Linked DNA regions of Limibacter armeniacum. The protein of the gene in region 2 interacts with the protein of the main gene of each other region in a pairwise test. Links are inferred from orthologs where the notes say so. Each region holds a gene or a part of one and is shown on either strand. Other genes may lie near its edges.

Evidence for each region. The genes of interacting proteins can lie anywhere in the genome.
Region 1: the proteins of lpdA (region 2) and V6R21_RS12835 interact in binary tests that used the Escherichia coli proteins (3 or more experiments, as listed by UniProt). The link is inferred for Limibacter armeniacum from one-to-one orthologs.

What each region holds. Positions count from the first base shown.
Region 1 is NZ_JBAJNO010000008.1:1,649,005-1,652,099, forward strand. Bases 42-3,007 are described here. They hold V6R21_RS12835 (ATP-dependent helicase), read right to left. Parts: upstream 2,673-3,007; coding sequence 411-2,672; downstream 42-410. Other genes in these bases: V6R21_RS12830 (RidA family protein), read right to left, coding at 42-311. Outside these bases: more of V6R21_RS12830, read right to left, coding at 1-41. UniProt on the Escherichia coli protein: A helicase with DNA-dependent ATPase activity. Unwinds DNA duplexes with 3'-5' polarity. Translocates on single-stranded DNA with 3'-5' polarity. Initiates unwinding more efficiently from a nicked substrate than double-stranded DNA.
Region 2 is NZ_JBAJNO010000009.1:1,141,583-1,144,684, reverse strand. What follows is about bases 44-3,016. They hold lpdA (dihydrolipoyl dehydrogenase), read left to right. Parts: upstream 44-817; coding sequence 818-2,215; downstream 2,216-3,016. Other genes in these bases: V6R21_RS22435 (TraB/GumN family protein), read right to left, coding at 2,790-3,016; V6R21_RS22440 (hypothetical protein), read left to right, coding at 2,383-2,727; odhB (2-oxoglutarate dehydrogenase complex dihydrolipoyllysine-residue succinyltransferase), read left to right, coding at 44-621. Also shown: more of odhB, read left to right, coding at 1-43; more of V6R21_RS22435, read right to left, coding at 3,017-3,102. UniProt on the Escherichia coli protein: Lipoamide dehydrogenase is a component of the glycine cleavage system as well as of the alpha-ketoacid dehydrogenase complexes.

The DNA of each region.
Region 1 (3,095 bases), on a different replicon or contig from region 2:
TCTCTTGCAGGAGCGTCATCACCAAAATAACTGCCATAAGCTTCATTGATCTTGCCGAAGTCATCCATGTTTTTGATAAAGATGCTGCACTTTACCACGCTGCTGAAATCCATTCCTGCTTCTTCAAGAATAAAGCGAAGGTTTTTCATTACCTGATGCGTTTCTTCTTCGATACTACCGTTAATCAGGTTGCCTGAAGCAGCATCAAAAGGAATCTGTCCAGAAACATATAAGGTGTTTCCTGCCAATATAGCTTGGTTATAAGGCCCGATAGGAGCAGGAGCCTTGTCACTTGTGATAATTTTTTTCATTTGTCAATTGGTTATATAAAATGAGAAATATATAGGATCCAAATATCTGTAAAGCATAAAGCCATTCTCCTGTAGGTAATGGCTTTATGCTTAATTTAATCAGTTTAGAATCATCAGTTTGGCAAAAGCCAAAATAAGTGTCTTCTCACCTTCACGGTCAAACCTTACCTTGGCACGTTTGTCTGCGCCATCAATTTCCATTTTAGTAATGATACCTTCTCCAAACTTGACGTGCATTACACGCATTCCTTCCTTCAAGTCATTTGGATCACAAGCAACAAAGTTATCAGGCACCTGAGTCGTCTTCTTGTTAAAACCTGAGGTTCTTCTTTGGTTAAGGTTTGTAGGTTGATTGTTGTTGCTTCCTACTTTGGTAAAGCCACTTGGTACACGAGGTGGTTCATTGCTAAAGCTGCTTGAAACAACACCTCTGGCATTGATAAATGTACGGTCAATCTCACCAAGGAAACGGCTAGGTTCACACATGATCAATTTGCCAAAACGGTAACGTTGTAGTGCAAATGACAGGAAGAGTTTCTTTTTGGCCCGTGTCATGGCTACATAGAACAGACGGCGTTCCTCTTCAAGGTCAGCCCTGCTTTCCAGCATCATTTGTGAAGGGAAGAGATTTTCTTCCATACCAACAATATACACATGATCAAACTCAAGTCCTTTTGACATGTGAATGGTCATCAGAGTAATGGTGTCTTCGTCGGCATCCTGATCCGTAGAGGTGATCAATGATACTTCCTGAAGGAATGAGTCCAGACTTTTATCTTCTTTTTCAGGATCTTCTGAAAATGCCTTGATAGCGTTCAGTAGTTCTTGAAGGTTTTCATAACGTACTTTTCCTTCAACAGTCTTGTCGTCATACAGCTCTCGAAGCATACCAGAGTTTTTGGCAATGAGGCTGGCAGCTTCAAAAGCGTCCTTCTGCTCCACAGTAAACTGGAAGGCTTTGATCATATCAGCAAACTGCTCTATAGATGTAGCGGCACGACCACTGATAAAGCGTCTGATATTTGAGACAACATCCCATATTTTCAGGTTGTTCTCATTTGCAATAACTCTCAGTTTGTTAACGGTAGTTAGACCAATACCTCTTTTAGGGTAATTGATAATCCTTTTGAAGGCTTCCTCGTCAGCAGGGTTCATGACAAAGCGCAGGTACGCTACCATGTCCTTGATTTCCTTTCTTGAGTAGAAAGACAAACCACCAACAATCTTGTATTTGATATTGGTACGGCGAAGGGCTTCCTCTATCGCACGTGACTGGGAGTTGGTACGGTAGAGGATGGCGATATCACTGTTCCTAAGGCCATGTGTCATTTTCTCTTCAAAAATGGAACTGGCTACAATTTTCGCCTCTTCATTGTCTGTCGCTGTCTTGAAGATTTCAATCAGAGCACCTGCATCATTCTGGGTCCAGACGTTTTTAGGAAGCTGGTGCTGGTTGAAGCGGATAATGGAGTTAGCCGCCTCTACAATGTTCTGTGATGAACGGTAGTTTTGTTCCAGCTTGACCACCTTCAGGTCCGGATAGTCTTTCTCAAAGTTCAGGATATTCTGAATGTTAGCACCACGGAAAGCATAGATTGACTGAGCGTCGTCACCTACGACACAGATGTTCTGGAAACGGGCAGCCAGCTTTTTGGTAATGACATATTGGGAGATGTTCGTATCCTGAAACTCATCAATCATTACATAGCGGAACTTGTCCTGATACTTGTTCAGTACATCCGGAAACTTGTGGAACAGTACGTTGGTATTGAAAAGCAGGTCATCAAAGTCCATGGCATTTGCCTTGAAGCATCTGATCGCATACTCTTTGTATATTTCCGAGATCTTGTGTCTGCCGGAAGCCTCATCTTCAATGCGAAGCTCATTGTTGTTCTCATACATGCGCCAAGATATCAGGTTGTTCTTGGCACTTGAGATGCGGGATAGGACAGAATTGGGTTTGTATAGTTTGTCATCAAGGTTCATGTCTTTGACAATGCCTTTGATCACAGATTTAGAATCTTCGGTATCATAGATGGTGAAATTGCTCTGATACCCCATTTTGTCAGCTTCAAAGCGAAGAATTCTGGCAAAGATGGAGTGAAATGTGCCCATCCAAAGGTTTTTGGCATCACTGCCTACTACCTCTTCGATCCGCTCACGCATTTCACGGGCAGCCTTATTGGTAAAAGTCAATGACAATATATTGAAAGGCTCGACACCCTGTTCCATCAGATAGGCGATCTTGTAAGTCAGTACCCTCGTTTTGCCAGAGCCTGCACCAGCTATAATCATCATTGGGCCATCGTTGTAAACAACAGCTTCTCTTTGCGGTTCATTTAAGCTTTCCAGATAATCCATACTACTCTAAGAATCTATGCAATAAGGGGTTAGCCCCTATGGTTGTGCCATATATGTTGTTAACAAGGCGATCGTTTCCATTTTCCAATAATTATAAAGGGGAAATGAGTCGCCAATAGTTGCGCAAGTTAAGTAATTTTTGACGAGCAAACGGATATTTCCCATCTTAGATATTAGGCAAAGACGGCATTAGACTTGCTATAATTTAATTTGTAAGAAAATAGGTGTGTTTTTTTAAGCCTAAATTGTGTTCCTAAAAGATAGGAATAGTGTAATTAGGAATTTATCGGGATATCACTTTTGTTTTTTTACAGAACTTTTCAATTTGTATTGACTATGAAGGCAATTTAGTTACTAACAAATTAAATTGATTAACTTATAGGAAAGGCATCTACCTGCCGATTTATGTTTCTTGAACATTTT
Region 2 (3,102 bases):
GCTATGCTGACCACTTTCAACGAAGTGGACATGAAGCCAGTGATGGACGTTCGTAAGCAGTACAAGGATATGTTTAAGGAGAAGCATGATATCGGACTTGGATTCATGTCATTCTTCACAAAGGCAGTAACAGTAGCACTGAAGGAGTGGCCAGCTGTGAATGCTATGATCGATGGTGATGAGATCGTTTACAACGATTACTGTGACGTTTCAATTGCAGTATCAGCACCTAAAGGTTTGGTAGTGCCGGTTATCCGTAATGCAGAGAAACTGTCGTTGGCAGGAATCGAGCAAGAAGTAAAACGCTTGGCGCTAAGAGCAAGAGACAACAAGTTGACTATTCCTGAGATGGAAGGCGGTACATTTACGATCACTAATGGTGGTGTATTTGGCTCAATGCTTTCAACTCCGATCATCAACGCACCGCAGTCAGCGATCCTGGGTATGCACAATATCGTAGAGCGCCCTGTAGCCGTGAACGGTCAGGTTGAGATTCGCCCAGTGATGTACATAGCACTTTCTTATGACCACCGTATTATCGATGGCCGTGAGTCTGTAAGCTTCCTGAAAAGGGTAAAAGAGTTGCTTGAAGATCCGATCAGATTACTACTTGACGTATAAGCAATAAACAATAAGGTAGTCAGCAAAAGGGTCAAATTCCTAAGCTGACTACTTTTTTTGATACGAACTAAATCCGAGTGACAAGACTTCAGGCAAAACAGATCAGCCAATTTTGAGTTGTATGTGAGGGCTTAAAATTAAGCTATCTTAAGTCTTGAATCTCAATTCTTTCTAAAAACCATACACAATACAGCATATGTACGACGTAACAGTTATTGGTTCAGGTCCGGGTGGTTATGTGGCAGCAATTCGTTGCGCACAGTTGGGTATGAAAACTGCCTTGGTAGAAAAATATAATACATTGGGTGGTACTTGCCTTAACGTGGGCTGTATCCCTTCCAAAGCTTTGTTGGACTCTTCTGAGCATTTCCATCAGGCAAAGCACCAGTTTGCTGAGCACGGAATCGAGATTGGTGAGCCAAAGATCAACCTTGAGCAGATGATGTCGCGCAAGGATGGCGTTGTAGGTCAAACTACAGACGGTATCAACTTTCTGATGAAGAAAAACAAGGTGGATGTATTCCACGGCTTTGGTTCTTTTGTTGACAAAAATACCATCAAGGTAACTAAAGAAGGTGGTGAAACAGAAGAGTTCAAGACGGAGAAAACAATCATCGCAACAGGTTCTAAGCCAATTATGCTTCCTTTTATCGAGTTTGATAAGAAGCGTGTAATCACTTCAACAGAAGCACTTCAGTTGAAAGAAGTGCCTAAGCACCTTGTGATCATTGGTGGTGGTGTAATCGGTCTGGAGCTTGGATCTGTTTATGCTCGCCTTGGAGCTGAAGTAACTGTAGTTGAATTCCTTGACGGTCTGATTCCAATGATGGACGTGACGATGGGTAAGGAACTTCAGCGTGTATTGAAGAAAGAAGGTTTCAAATTCCACTTCAAGACGAAGGTAACTTCTGTAAAAGTGGAAGGAGAAGAAGTGATGATCAAAGCAGAAGACAAGAAAGGTAAAGAGCTTGAAATCAAAGCTGATTACTGTCTGGTAGCAGTTGGTCGTCGTCCATATACAGACAAGTTAGGTCTGGAGAACGCAGGTGTAAAGGTGGATGACCGTGGCAGAGTGGACGTGAATGACCACTTACAGACAAGTGTAGAGGGTATCTATGCAATTGGTGATGTGATCAAAGGTGCTATGCTTGCGCACAAAGCGGAAGAAGAAGGCGTTTTTGTAGCTGAAACTATTGCAGGCCAAAAACCACATATTAATTACAAATTGATTCCTGGTGTTGTTTATACTTGGCCAGAAGTGGCAAGTGTAGGTTACACTGAGCAGGAGTTGAAAGAGGAAGGACGTGCATTTAAAACAGGTTCATTCCCATTCAGAGCATCAGGCCGTGCAAGGGCATCAATGGATATTGATGGTGTAGCAAAGGTATTGGCAGATGCTGAGACAGACGAAATCCTGGGTATGCACATTATCGGGCCACGTGCGGCTGATATGATTGCTGAGGGGGTAGTTGCAATGGAGTATAGAGCATCTGCAGAGGATATTTCTCGTATGTCTCATGCTCACCCTACATATACTGAGGCTATCAAAGAAGCATGTCTTGCAGCAACAGACGACCGTGCATTGCATATCTAAATAATATTGGGTAAGCCTTCGGTTTACAGTAAACCCCGTCAGTCATAGGATTGTCGGGGTTTTGCTTTAAATAGAAATTTTTGACTTGATTTTGATATGTTTAACTTAGGCTGCCTAAAAGCAAGCATTATCAGTAGGTTAAAATCAATTAGAAAATCGGAATAACGATGAAGCAACTAAATCAATTGCTTGTGTTGGTGGTGATGTCATTTACGGCATTTAGCTGTACACAAGAAGCACAGAATAACATTAGTCGCAGTATTCAGAACTGGACAGGTACGGATGGAGTATTGGAAGTTTATGCTGGAGATAAATTGGTGAAGAAATTCATCAAGATTGATAAACTCTCAACAGCAGCAGCAACCAAAGGCCAAGGAGCGAGACCATATCGTTTTGGTTATGGTGTGTTGGATGCCAATTTCAATGGTGTAAAAGATGAAGGAGAGAAGAAAGTCTATTTTGAGTTTAGTGATTACTCGACTTCCTATATTTTTTATGAGTCACCAAATTAATTTGAAATAAAAAAACGGGCTTCTTCATTGTTGGAGAAGCCCGTTTGGTTTGAGTATATGTCTTACTTCACCTTATTAAGGTTGAGGGAATTCATAAAGTGGTCAATGTCTGATTCGCTTTTGTTTTTATCTTTAATTAAAGCGAAAAGTAAACACATTCGGTCACCTAAAATAAAGTTTCGCATGGTCATTTGAACATTGTTTTCAAGTACTGAAGTACCTTGGAAACCGTTATGACCTTCATAAGTAATTCCAGCCTCTGATTCAGGTCTACTGCCAAATGAGTTGAACATCTCATAAAGTGTCGAATGTAAGGTAGATTGGTGTTGAGTGCTATCTGCAAAGGTTCCTTTAGGGTAAGTCATATTCAATACA